One region of the Brucella cytisi genome, then DNA from elsewhere that is predicted to be linked to it. Evidence: riboswitches for the same ligand, from Rfam matches in the RefSeq annotation. Region 1 holds a riboswitch; the other holds the start of a gene.

Region 1 (7,114 bases):
GATCAGATAAGACAAGCGGTTTTAGCCGGACGCCTGAAACCCGATTCAAGATTGCCGTCTACCCGCGCCTTATCTCTGGAACTTGGCCTGTCACGAACAACCGTTCTCGCGGCATTCGACCAGTTGATTGCCGAGGGCTATCTCGAAGGACGTCAAGGTTCCGGAACCCATGTCACCGCCGAACTTCCCGACACCAGCCTGACAGTCGACCATGCGCCCCTCGACGCGATAGTCCAGCCGCAGTTACATCACGAGGAAGCCAAACCTTTTCATCTTGGTGTATTTGATAGTGATCATTTCCCACACGACGAGTGGGGGAAGCTGCTCGGGCGCATCTGGCGCAACCCATCCCCTGAGCTGCTAAGCAGTGACGATGTGTTCGGCTTTCATCTTTTGCGATCTTCACTGGCCCGTCATTTGCACGAGTGGCGCGGGATGATTGTGTCACCAGAGCAGATTATCATTACCGGCGGCAGCGCAGACGCTCTTTCCCTCATTCGGGAGGCCCTGTTTGTACCGGGTGACAGACTGTGGATGGAGGAACCGGGCTATCCGCCCGCGCGCAAGATCCTTGGCGTCAATGGCCTCGACATCATTCCCGTCCCCATTGATGGCGGAGGCCTCGATGTTTCGACCGCGCGAGACAAGGCCAACAATGCGCGTGGAGCGTTTGTCACACCGGCACGGCACCACCCGACAGGCGTGACCATGCCATTAGGGCGCCGTCTGGAGCTGCTTGCCTGGGCAAGGGAACGCGACGCCATCATCATCGAGGACGATTATGACAGCGAGCACCGTTATGTCGGCCAGCCATTGCCATCCCTGATGTCGCTTGATCCAGATCGCATCCTTTATATCGGAAGTTTCTCCAAGGTCTTTTCGCCACTCCTGCGGCTCGGTTTTCTGATTGTACCGTCGCACATGACCACTCGATTCAGGGCGCTGCGACAAACCTTATTCCCAGCGCCATCGCCCTTGGCCCAACCGGCATTGGCCAGTTTTATCGAAACGGGAGCCTTTGCACAGCACATCAGGCGCATGCGGCGCATACATGCATCGCGGCGGCGTAAACTGATTGCAGCGCTCGCTCCCGGAGATCCGACGTTTTTTCGAATTGAAGCCCCTCCTGCCGGGCTTTCATTGCTGCTGGCTTTGCCAGACGGGAAAAGCGATACGCGCCTTGCCACTATTCTTGCAGATGCTGGTATCGAGGCTCATCCGCTATCAACGCTCTATACAAAACTGACGCCACGTCAGGGGCTTATCCTCGGATTCTCAGGATTTGATGAAACTGCATTGGAGAATTCGGCAACAGCGCTGATAAAAATTCTCGAACAATCGAATTAGAGAATGTGCATTAGCAATTTCGTAAACTTTGGATTCAGCATTTCCCGGTAAGCTTTGATTAGCAATTAGCTCGGAGGGAGCGTTGCAGCCCATTTGTTTTGCGTTACGGGTGCTCATGCGTTCTTCGGTTGTATCAGTCATTGCCCTTGCCTGCGCCGCTTTGACGGGCTGTACGTCAAGTTCGGGCATCGACAGCATTATGCTCCAGTCGAAGACATCGGCTGAGACCACAAGTTCGGTGGCTCGCCCGGTTCCGCCCGCCCCCTTGAGCGAAATGGCGAGCGCACTTCAGCCGATGCCAGCTGCTGAACAGGAAGAAGTTCTAGCTTGGGCCGGCCCCATTCCGGATGCGGGTCCGTTCAAGGCCGAGCCGCCTGCTCCCGTTACACCGCAACCGCAGTTGCAGGAACGCCCCCAGGCGCGCATCTCTGTTCCAAAGCCGGAAGTCGCAGCCTATCCGCCGGTGCGCCTCGCACCACAGGAACGATCGAAAGTCTACAGCCACCGCTTTCGTGATGCGAAACCAATCAATTTTGGACGCTCATCGCCGCGCAAGCTGGCAGTGCACGGTGTGGACGTCTCCCGCTGGCAGGGTGATATCGATTGGGTGAGACTGCGCACGCAAGGTGCAAACTTCGCCTATATCAAGGCGACCGACGGCGGCGACCACCTCGATCCCATGTTCCGCAAGAACTGGCGCGAAGCGAAAGCAGCGGGCATCAAACGCGGCGCATACCACTTTTTCTACTGGTGCCGCGTGGCAAGCCAGCAGGCCGATTGGTTCATCCGCAATGTTCCAAAGGAAGCCGATGCGCTTCCACCTGTCATCGACGTAGAATGGAACGGCGATTCCTCCTGCAAGCGTCGGCCTTCTCCGGCGCAGGTGCGGGAAAAGATGCAGGTCTTCATGGACAGGCTGGAGCAGCATTATGGCAAGCGGCCAATCATCTATACAGCTCCGGACTTCTATGACGATAACCTGAAAGGTGCCTTCACCAACTATCCATTCTGGCTGCGTGCCGTTGCCCAGCATCCGTCGAAGGTCTATCCGGGTCGCCCATGGACCTTCTGGCAGTATTCTGGGTCGGGTCTGTCGCAGGGTGTGAACGGTAAGATTGACCTGAACGTTTTCCACGGCTCAGAGGACGACTGGCACAGATGGCTGGCGCGTGCCGCCAGCTAAACAGCGAGAAACTGGCCAGAAGCCAGTTTGGATGTTATGAAGTTATATCAGGGATAACCGAAGCTTTGCCTCGAAACCCGGCATGCAATATCGCCATGCCGGGCCATTTGCTGCCCGCATGGTGTTACCATGAAAGGGAATGGCAAATATGGACATCCGGTTATTTGTGCTGGTGCTGGCTACCTTCGTTACCGGCACCGCCGAGAACATTATTGTCGGCATTCTTCCGGGCATCGCACCCGGTTTGAATGTCTCAGTCAGTGCCGCCGGGCAGCTGACATCAATCTTCTCGATTACCTTCGCTCTCACAGCACCACTGGCATTCGTTCTAACAACGCGCTTCGAACGGAAAGCCGTCCTCGTCTTCGCCTTGGGCGTTTTCATCGCAAGCAATATCATCGCGAGCATTAGCCCCAATTATGCTGTCCTGTTTATCGCGCGCATCGGCATGGCCTCCGCAAGTGCCGTCGTCTGCCTGATTGCCACCATGCTGGCGACAGAGCTGGTTAGTCCCGCAATGCGCGGACGCGCCATCGGGATCATATTCATGGGTATAAGCGGATCGATGGTGGCCGGTGTCCCCACGGGAATGATTGTCAACGATTGGCTGGGCTGGCGTGCGGTCTTCCTGTGCCTGGCACTGGCGGCAGCTTTGGTGCTGCTCCTGTCGTTGCTTTCCCTGCCTCGTGCAGGACGAAGCCTGCGTGGCTTGCCACCTTATATGCCGCACCTGAAATCCTTCCGGCTGGTATCAGCACAATTGGTTTCCATCCTGATGATCGGCGGTCATTTCGTCTTGTTCGCCTATCTGTCACCCTATCTTCTGGAGGCTGTCCACATCTCTTCACAGAAAGTCATCTGGGCGATGGTGGCGTTCGGCGTGGCCGGAATGACAGGCGGTTATCTCGGCGGACTGCTCGTCGACAAGCTTTCACCAAGGTTGGCTATCGAGCTGACGCCACTTCTCTATCTGACTGCGTTAGCAACGATACCGCTTGCAACAGGGTCCAGCACTATTTTCGGCGCGGTACTGATGATCTGGGCTTGTATAAGTTGGATGATATCTCCGGTCGTTCAGAGCTTTCTCATCACGACCGATCCCGCAACGGCAGATGCCGGTGTCGGGATCAATCTATCTGCCATGCACATAGGCGTAGCGCTTGGCACGGCCACGGGCGGACTTGCTTTACGGCACTGGAACTTGCAAGCCCTGCCGTGGATCGGATGCATTCTGGTCGCGCTTTCCTTACTGTGTGCCCTTAACGCTTCCCGATATTTTGCAGGTTGTAAGGCGTCGATTGATACATCTCGTTGATCCAGTTTCCAAACAGAAGATGTGCGTGGCTGCGCCAGCGGTTTTCCGGCTGGCGCGTCGCGTCATCTCCGGGGAAATAGTTGGCTGGAACCTTTGTTTCAGGCTGAGCCTGAATGTCGCGGAAATACTCATCGGCAAGCGACGTTGTGTCGTACTCCACGTGATTGAACATATGCAGCGCGCGATGACGTGGATCGTCCAGCAGGCAAAGGCCCGTTTCCGGACTATCGACCAAAACCTTCAGCTCACTCTCGGCTGGAATGTCGCTCTTGCGCACTTCGGTCCAACGTGAAACCGGGATTTTGAAATCATCCGAAAAGCCACGAAGGTAGGGAGACGACGGCGCAAGGTTGCGCTGGCTATAGACGCCTGACGCCTTGCCCGGCAGCTCGTACTTGCCCATGCCGTGGAAATGATGGACGGCAGCCTGTGCGGCCCAACATATATTCAGTGACCGGTGCACATGGGTCTGCGTCCAATCGAAGACACGCTGCATCTCATCCCAATAGGTGACTTCCTCGAACTCGAGGCGTTCGACCGGAGCACCGGTGATGACAAAACCGTCAAAGCGTTGGTCCCGCACCTCTTCCCACGGCTGGTAGAACGACAACATGTGATCGGCAGGCGTATGGCGCGCCACATGGTTGGTGATACGAACAAGAGTTAGCTCGACCTGCAGCGGTGTCGCGCCAAGCAGACGCGCAATTTGCGTCTCTGTCGTGACCTTGTTCGGCATCAGATTGAGAAGGCCGATCTTCAGCGGACGAATATCCTGACGAATGGCATCTGCTTCGCGCATGACCATGACGCCCTCGGCCTGGAGAACACTGGTTGCTGGCAGATCGTCAGGAATTTTAATCGGCATGTCGCGTCGGTCCCTAGTTTATGTTGGGGGAGGACGCGAGTGGCTTTATCCGTATATTTGCCGGTTTGGCCACATCCTCTCTTTACAGAGAGTACCACCTTGCCCGGAGAGGCAGGTTGGCGTTGGGCGTCTCCCCAACTCTTGATGTGATGTCACTTCTACTCAAACTCTTTCGGGGTGGCAATAGGGTTTAAGTGTCGCCTTAAAGTGTATGAGAAATTTCCATTTCTTTTGCCGATCAGTTTATGAATGTTGCACTCAGCGACTTACAAAATTTGGAATGAACGTCCTTCAAATTTTTTCTAAGGCGGCTTTCAACGCGCTTACACGCTGAGCTGATGTCCGAAATGATTGTTCTGCGGCAAAACCGAAAGCGATAGCACGAGAATCCTTCTCTTCGACCGGGACACGGCATGAAGCATGAATCTCTGTCGCGCCCGTTGCCTCCACGATCCGTCTCGCATTCTCCGCGTTGACGCCGCTGCCGGGCATGATGCGGATTCGGCCACCAGCCAACTCAGCCAGCACCCGCAGATTATCCAACCCCTTTTCCGCAGTTTGTGACAGACCAGACGTCAGAATGCGCTCGAAGTCGAGTGCAATTGCTTGCTGTACGGCAATCTCCATATTCGGAACGAGATCGAATGCGCGATGAAGCGTCGTTCCAAGGCCTTTTGCTTCTGCAACCAGTCTTTCCAACATGGCGACATCAAGAGAACCGTCGCTCAGCGAAGCTCCAATGACAACACCGGCCAAACCGGCATTTCTGGCATTACGAATATCCGACACCATGATGGCTTCATCTTCTGTCGAAAAGCAGAAATTGCCCGCGCGCGGTCTGATCATTGCGTAAACCGGGATTGGCGCTTTCGAGGCAAGCTCCATCAATCCCAGCGAAGGCGTCAAACCACCAAGCTCAAGCGCAGAACAGAGCTCGATACGATCCACACCACCTTCTATTGCCGACCGCAACCCTTCGGCGCTATCTACGCAGACTTCAAGTAACACGCTCACGTCTGATGCCCCAATATTGCGGCCCCAACCAAACCGCCATCACTGCCGAATACACCCGGAACGACCAATGGCTGGTTCATTTTCCGCAAAATTCTGGCCCTGACGGCCGTATCAAGTGCGGAGATCAATTCGGAAGCAGTAGCAAGTCCACCACCAACCGGAATAATCGACGTGCCTGTTATGTTGACGACGGCTGCAAGCGGATCGGCAACCAGCTGGAGATAAGCGGTAATCGTCCGTCTCGCCTCCGGTCTGTCTTCCAGCCATTCCTGCAGGACCGCATGGCTACTCGCATCTATACCGTTCAAAAACTGGTGCAGTTTTTCGATCCCGCGCGCGCCGCCAATCGTATCGACGCAACCGCTCTGACCGCAGCCACAATCGAAGCGAGGAACCGACACTGTTTGTCCGTCTATTTCTACACATGTGTTGAGGATCGGGCCATGCCCCCATTCGCCAGTCAAACCGGCTTTACCGCGAACCAATCGACCGTCGATAACAAGTCCGCCGCCAACACCTGTGCCCAGCACTGCGCAAAAAACTATGTCGTGCCCCTTACCAGCCCCTTCGATAGCTTCTGCAAGGGCCAGACAATCAGCATCATTGGCGGCGATTACCTGTCGCTCCAATCGCTCGCCGAGTTCAAGACTTAATCTGTGATCGGTGATGCAAGGAATGTTCGCCGAGAAAGCGGAACTTGTTACTGGATCAACCAATCCAGCGATGGAAAGTGCAAGTGGCCCCGCCTCATCCGATGCGTGGGTTCGAAGCGCAGTTTCCAATGCGCTCCCGAACCCATCCCAACTTTTTGCAGGGGTCGGCAACTTTTCAAGAAGTTCGATGTGTCCCGGACGTGCCGAGCGGGCCAGCCGAATGAAGGACCCGCCAACATCCGCGGCAAAAACAGTACCTGCCTGCCGAGACTGACGCATCCTTCTGTCGTGCATGATCGATCTTCCGCCGATACGTTTCGATGGTCCAACCAATCATCGCAAATGTATCGGCAGTCAATCACAAGACGCAATTATCCTACGGTTTTGGCTCCACGAGCGAGATGTTCACACCTTGCGGATCCTTGCATTGAACAACCCATTCGCCGTTCGGCACTTCCATCGGCTCTTGCAAAACCGCTCCGCCGAGAGACTTGACCCGGCTGGCAGCATTCTTCACGCCATCGACCATGAAGTAGAAACCCCAGCCAACCGGAGTGCCGGGAGGTGCGGTCATGATACCGCCGTGATCGGCGCCATCGACACTGAACACCTTGTAATTGCCCATAGGCCCCATGTCGAAATTGCGTGAGAGCTTCCAGCCGAAAACTTTCTCATAGAACGAAAATACCGTCTCGCAGTTTTGAGCATACAGTTCATGCCAACCCGGATGCCCCGGT
Region 2 (7,114 bases), on a different contig from region 1:
TTCCTTGCTTCTGAAAGATGCGTGCCCGGTTCGGACGCAGGGACGCATCCTTGCGGAAATGCCTCAACACGATGAACATGCCGACGAGAGCGGCAACGGTTTCACCAGTCACTGTCGCCCAGGCAACCCCCGTGACGCCCCAGCCCAATTCAAGACCGAGGATGATGCAGAGCACTATATTGATGCCATTGAGCAGCACTTGAAGACCGAGACCGACAAGGCCCTGTCCGCGGCCAAGAACCAGCCCGAGGATCGAATAATTGATCAGCGCAACCGGTGCCGACAACATGCGGATCGACACATAGGTCGCCATGGCTTCCTGCGTGGCGGAGGTTGGATGCATGAAGGTGGACGAGACAGCGATGATGATCGGCAGGCACAGGATCATCAGACTGCCGGCTACCACAGCGATAATGATTGCGCGCCAGAAGATCGCCTGTTCTTCCACTGCATCTTCCGCACCCACGGCCTGCGCCACAAGTCCAGTCGTGCCGGAGCGGAGGAAGTTGAACATCGATAGCAGGAAGTCAAATACCAGCGCGCCGATCGCCAGACCGCCGATCAGCTCGGCCTGTCCCATCTGGCCGACAACGCCCATGTCCACAAGTCCGAGAAGCGGCGTCGTGATTGCAGCAAGCGTCATGGGAATGGCGATCAGCATCACCATCCGGTGCGTTACGTCGAACGGCCTTGTTACGCCACCAACACGTTGCAGCGACTGATCCATTATGCTTGTCCCGAATGCATTCCCTCTGATGAAGATCATCTACTCTGGAATCAATCGAAACTACAGATAATTCGGCCACCGCATTGTCGCAGTTCCTGACAGCGAACTGTCAGGAGAAACGAGATGTTAGAGACCCAACATCATAGCCCAATATATATAAGTGGGTTTGTTTTCAGGCGTGGCCCAGGCAAGGCCATAATGCTCGAAAGTCGGATCGAGCATGTTCTTGCGGTGACCCGGCGATTTCATCCATGCGTCGAAGACCGCTTGGGTATCGCGTTGTCCCGATGCCACATTTTCAGCTGCAGGCCCGCGGATACCCGCCTGGCGCAGTCGCGCGACGAAGCCATTGCCCCAACCGACGCTGTGGCCGATCTTTCCGTAACTCGCCATACGCCTTGCTTGATAAAGCGCGGCCTGCTCAAGCTTGGTTTCCGTTGTCATCAAAGGCAAACCATTTGCCTTGCGAATAGCGTTGAAAATCGGGGTGGGGTCATTGTCTCCCACAGCCAGCGCCATGTTCAACGGCACGGTCGACACCGCCAGCGCTCCACCGGCGAGGACCAGAAAACCACGCCGGTTAAGTGTAAATCCATGTTTCTGTTGCATTGCCTGTCTGAGCTATCCAATTACCGAATTGAGTTCATTTCCGGTAGCTGAGGATACGGAGCAAAATAAAGGCAGGAATGACGACTGCTGCACCAAGGATCAGATAATCGACAAAACCTGAGATTGCCGAAAAGCCCATATTCCAGAGGCGCAGGAAGAAATCGCGGATACCATAGAAAATATCATAGGGCGTCCAGTGAAACGCGCTCATGACCACGCCGACGACCAGCGAGATCAGCACCAGCTTGATCAGGACACGGGCGGGGGTATCGCCAAGAAATCGGTTCACACCATCCGACATGCAAATCTCCTGAGTGGTTATTGGTCAAAGCGACAGATTCATCGCGCAAGAAATAGGCTGTCCGTGCAGCCTTCGCAAGCTCCGCACTCGTTTATCGCTGTTTGCGGTAATTGCGCGGAGGTTTCTGCTTTTGCCGCGAAAATGAGCGGTTCATGCTGCGTGTATCGGTAAAGCCGCTCGCAACAGCCACTTCCAGAAGGGACAGACCTGTTTCCGACAAAAGTTCTTTTGCTTTCTTGACCCGAAGCTCTTCGCGAACCTCGAATGCCGTTCGCTCAAGGGCGAGTTTGAAACCACGCTCCATCTGGCGGACAGAAATCCCCAATCGCCGTGCGACGTCGATCATCGGCACCGGATCTTCCAGCGTTTCCTCAAAAATACGGATCGCCTTGCGGATCATTGGCGAGCGCACACCGTTGAAACTCAGGGCTGGCTGTTCGGAACGCACGAGCTCATAGGGGATCATGAGGATAGATGCGCTCTTGCGCGCCAGTTCCTCGGAAATCTCGTTCTGTATGATTGAAAGCGCCAGCGAGGCAGTACCAAGGCCGCCAGCACAGGTGAAATGTCTTCCGCTACGATGAAATAGACTGGTCGTATCGGCTGTATAACCGTCGAAAAGCTCCAGAAAATCGTCGCGATGAAACCAACTGACGCAACAATTGCGATCTGGCAAGAGATTGGCTTCCGCCAGCAGGAAGGCTGCAGTACACAGGCCAACCACCGTCTTGCCGCGTCGGTCCGCGCGCTTGATGAGGTCGATCAGTGTCTGCTGCCTTGGCCGATACTGTGCAAGCAGCCCGCCGACAACGGCAACATAATCACAATCGTCAAGTTCACCGATAGGAGCAGTTGGCTCGATGACCATGCCGGAACTAGAGGTTACCGGATCTCCTGACAGCGTGCAGATTTTCCAGGCACAGCGTATCTGACGGCTCTTGTCACGATCATCTGCTGCCAGGCGAAAAGGATCGAGGAAAAGGCTCAGCGCACTCAGTGTAAAACCCGGCAGCGCAACAATGCCGACCGATAGCCTGCGCTGTGGAGCATCCGTTGCCACTTGACGCTTCCCGTCCTGATCCCGTTCGATTCCAGTTACCACTTAGGTCAGTCTCCTCCATCTTTAATTATATCTGCTTGGAGGAGGCTGATATAGTCAACGAAAATGCTTGGAAAGCTTCAACTGCTGCGCCTGATAGTTGGAGCCAAGGTCGACACCGTAAAGCGCAGATGGGCGATGCAGCATGTGTTCGTAAACCAAACGCCCGACGATCTGCCCGTGCTCCAGAATAAACGGAACCTCATGACTGCGAACTTCCAGAACAGCGCGGCTGCCGGTTCCACCCGCAGCGCTATGTCCGAAACCCGGATCAAAGAAGCCTGCGTAGTGAACGCGGAATTCGCCAACCAGCGGATCGAAAGGCGTCATTTCCGCCGCATAAAGCGGGGGAACATGCACGGCCTCGCGTGAGACGAGAATATAGAATTCATCCGGATCCAACACGAGTTCACGCGCGCCACGATCATAGATCGGTTCCCAAAAATCGAGAACGTCGTGCGCCGCACGTTTGTCGACGTCGACAACCGCCGTGTGATGCTTACCGCGATAGCCGATCAGCCGGTCAGGACCACCCGAAAGATCAACCGAAAGGGCGATGCCGCCGCCGGAGATATTCGGCATCTCGGCTGCAACCAGTGTTTCGGCATCATGCAGTGCAGCGAGTTCAGCCTCGTCAAGCTGGGCACGCCCCTTGCGGAAACGTATCTGCGACAGGCGCGATCCCGTGCGCACAACAATCGGGAATGTGCGCGGGCTGACTTCCAAATAAAGCGGGCCATTATATCCCGCAGGCACCTTGTCGAATTCCTGTGCCCCGTCAGCAATAACGCGGGTGAAGATATCGAGGCGCCCTGTTGAGCTCTTCGGATTTGCCGATGCCGATAGGTCCGGCGACAGCGCCAGGCGTTCGAGGAGCGGAACGATATAAACGCAGCCGGTCTCAAGAACTGCCCCTGCGGTCAGGTCGATCTCGTGCAGTTTCAGTCGTTCCAGCTTTTCCATGACCGGTGTACCGGGCCCCGGCATGAAGGAGGCGCGGACACGATAAGCTTTTGCGCCAAGCCTGAGATCAAGGCTTGCAGGCTGTATCTGATCCGGATCAAGAGGGCGTGGAGACGCCAGCAAACCGCTTTCAAACAGCGCGGAAATATCCGCATCCGCCAGAATTCCAGCATCATTGTGCATCATTAACCCGATACTCCGTAGCCTAAGCATTGCTTGACAAAGACCATTGACCGCTAGCGGGCAGAATGCCAACCCTTCCGGCAGCTAGAAACCGGGTTTTCCGCAGGAATTCAAGCATTAACACGGCGTGCGGGATGCGCTTTTCCTGAAATGAGGTGGTTTCGGCATTGACGGTTCTGCTCAACAGGCATAATGGAAATGTGTTCCGTGGTGATTTGGCCGGCCGGCTTGCAGCCACGTTAAAGAATTCGCTAAAAAGGGCCGCGGTTCGTTACCGGCCTTTTGCGTTTTCGCAAGGCCGGTTTTTTATTGGCCGCCGAGGCCCGTTTAACCTGCCCCGGCCGACCAGCTTTCGACAGGTTGGAAAAATGACGACTGAGAATACCCGCAAGTTTCGCCCTGCAACTGAGCTCGTGCATGCCGGATCGCTGCGCTCCGGATTTGCTGAAATGTCGGAAGCAATGTTTCTGACACAGGGTTTCCTTTACCCGAATGCCGAAGCCGCCGAAGCGCGCTTCAAGGGTGAGGATCCGGGTTTCATCTATTCACGTTATGCTAATCCAACTACTGACATGTTCGAAAAGCGCATGTGCGCGCTGGAAGGTGCCGCAGAAGCACGTGCAACCGCTTCCGGTATGGCGGCAGTGGCAGCTGCGATCCTGTGCCAGGTGCAGGCCGGCGATCACGTGATTTCCGCTCGCGCCGTTTTCGGCTCTTGTCGCTACATCGTTGAGACGATCTTGCCGAAATATGGCGTCGAAATCTCGATCATCGACGGCTCCGATATTGAGAACTGGAAAGCTGCTGTTCGCCCGAACACCAAGGTCATGTTCCTTGAAAGCCCATCCAATCCGACGCTCGAAATTATCGACATTGCTGCCGTCGCGCAGGTCGCAAACGAAGCAGGCGCCAAACTCATCGTCGATAACGTCTTCGCCACACCGCTTTTCCAGAAGCCACTGGAGCTCGGTGCGCATATCGTTGTTTATTCTGCAACAAAACACATTGACGGTCAGGGACGCTGCCTTGGCGGCGTAGTTCTCTCTGACCGTGAATGGGTTGAAAACACCCTGCAGGACTATTTCCGTCATACGGGTCCGGGCCTAAGCCCGTTCAATGCGTGGATCATGCTGAAGGGCCTTGAAACATTGGCCGTACGTGTACGCCAGCAGACGTTATCAGCGGCCGCTGTTGCTGACTTCCTCGCAGACAAACAGGGCGTGAAGCGCGTGATCTATCCGGGACGGGCCGACCACCCCCAGGCCGACATTATCGCCAAACAGATGACGGGTGGCTCGACCCTCATTGCACTGGAGCTGGAAGGCGGCAAGGAGGCAGCGTTCAAGTTCCAGAATGCGTTGCAGGTCTTCAGCATCTCCAACAATCTGGGTGATGCAAAAAGCCTTATTACTCATCCAGCAACCACGACGCACAAGAACCTTAGCGACGAGGCGAAAGCTGAACTCGGTATCTCGGACGGCCTTCTCCGAATCTCGCTCGGCCTTGAGGATACCGACGACCTCATGGACGACGTGGAAGCAGCCCTCAAGATCGCTCGCTAGGCCGCTATATCTCGATACTGTGGCTTTTAGGCTTCAAACAGAAGCACAAACAATGCAATTGCCGGAACATTTCGGCAATTGCCGCATATTTGCCGCTCCGAATTGTTGACCTCCTCCGCAACTTTAGCGATAGGTGGGTTAAAAGCGGCGTCCTAGAACCGGCGAACCGTTCAATAAACAAGCACCATTGCGATCCGGCTTCGCCATATTGCAGGGTGCCGAGGCCGATGTGAATGTAGGGCGGGTGCACATGTATAGAGCGGTAACGCAAGGGATCGAAGTTTCGGTCGAACCTTTCTATCTGGAAGACCAGTCCGAGCCCGACGAAAACCGTTATGTATGGGGTTATCGTATAACGATTGCCAATAACTCCACGCAAACTGTGCAGCTCCGCTCACGTTACTGGCAAATTACTGATGCGAATGGATACGTCGAGGAAGTGCGCGGGCCAGGTGTGGTCGGCGAGCAGCCAACTCTCGAACCAGGTGACTCTTTTCAATATTCATCAGGATGCCCGTTGACCACCACGTCAGGCGTCATGGTCGGACGCTATCAGATGCAAGGCGACGGCGGCAGCTTGTTCGAGGTTGATATTCCCGCCTTCTCGCTTGACATGCCGGACCTGCGACCTACACTGAATTGAGGCGTTTCTCACCTTATTTCCCGACGGATAGCATATGAGCAGAACATACAGAAACATTCTGTTCATTGGCATTTTTTGTCTGTACTGGATCACGCTCTCCCCTTTCATTGATCTGCGCAATCCGGATGTTCTTCTCGCTCAGGAAGCGGGAAATGCGATGCAACAGGTGCTTTCGCTGCTGCTCACCGCGCTTAGCCTCGCGGTTCTCTGGCAGAACCGTAATCTGGTTGGTACGGTGTTGTTTCCGTATTTTGTTATACTGCTGGGATGGCAATTCATAACGGTAATCCTTTCCACCCAACCTGATCTCTCTTTTCGTCGCTATATTTTCAGTGTCACAGTCATTATTACCGCTTTAGCCTGGCTCCTTCTGCCAGAGGACGAAAACCATTTCATCCGGCTCATCAAGCCGCTTTCTCTGTTCGTGTTGGGACTGGCCTATTTCGGCGTGATCTTCTTGCCAGCCGTCTCCATCCACAATCTGGCGGAGGTGTTGGAGTTGACGAATGCCGGCTCGTGGCGCGGACATTTCGCCCATAAGAACATCGCCGGGCCAGCAATGGTGGTGTTGAGCTGCTACGGCATGTATCTTTGGCGGTCAAAAGCCCGGCTCAGCGGGACGCTAATCACCATATTTGCGCTTTTTTTTCTGTACAGAACAAATAACAAGACCTCTATCGGCCTGGTAGTACTGGCCTTCACCCTCGCATATTGCCTAGTGCGAACGCGAAGCCTCGCCGTGAAAGCGCTGATGGTTTATGTCCCTCTTCTGATCATGGCTTATCTGACGTTGGGAACTGTCCTTTTTCCTTCAGCCAAAAGCCTCGTCGAAAGCTTCGCCTCCGATCCCACCTTCACCGGCCGCACCGAGATATGGAAATTCGCCATCAGGCAACTTACGGAACATCCGCTGGTAGGCTATGGCTACGATGCTTTCTGGGGCACCTCGCGGCTGGTGAATGGTGGATACGACATTGAAACATGGGCGGCCCGCGCAGGCCACGCACATAACGCCTATCTTAATATA

What was found. A riboswitch is a leader RNA that binds a small molecule or an ion and turns the genes downstream of it on or off. The one in region 1 is predicted to bind S-adenosylmethionine.
Positions count from the first base shown of each region.
Region 2: it holds a riboswitch for S-adenosylmethionine, as region 1 does, so the genes downstream of both, AAE521_RS05780 (O-succinylhomoserine sulfhydrylase) here and metA (homoserine O-acetyltransferase MetA) in region 1, are expected to answer to the same signal.

Region 1 is NZ_JBCAUP010000010.1:9,142-16,255, forward strand. Features, by position in the region: gene pdxR (MocR-like pyridoxine biosynthesis transcription factor PdxR) at 1-1,347, shown strand, start outside; gene AAE521_RS10495 (glycoside hydrolase family 25 protein) at 1,463-2,530, shown strand; gene AAE521_RS10500 (MFS transporter) at 2,679-3,845, shown strand; gene metA (homoserine O-acetyltransferase MetA) at 3,790-4,710, opposite strand; SAM-I-IV-variant riboswitch at 4,754-4,863, opposite strand; gene AAE521_RS10510 (copper homeostasis protein CutC) at 5,002-5,724, opposite strand; gene AAE521_RS10515 (ROK family protein) at 5,721-6,671, opposite strand; gene AAE521_RS10520 (VOC family protein) at 6,754-7,114, opposite strand, start outside.
Region 2 is NZ_JBCAUP010000004.1:241,876-248,989, forward strand. Features, by position in the region: gene AAE521_RS05755 (MATE family efflux transporter) at 1-727, opposite strand, end outside; gene AAE521_RS05760 (CAP domain-containing protein) at 854-1,336, opposite strand; gene AAE521_RS05765 (DUF6460 domain-containing protein) at 1,371-1,637, opposite strand; gene AAE521_RS05770 (GlxA family transcriptional regulator) at 1,729-2,739, opposite strand; gene AAE521_RS05775 (2'-deoxycytidine 5'-triphosphate deaminase) at 2,794-3,885, opposite strand; SAM riboswitch at 4,080-4,159, shown strand; gene AAE521_RS05780 (O-succinylhomoserine sulfhydrylase) at 4,251-5,444, shown strand; gene apaG (Co2+/Mg2+ efflux protein ApaG) at 5,695-6,087, shown strand; gene AAE521_RS05790 (O-antigen ligase family protein) at 6,122-7,114, shown strand, end outside.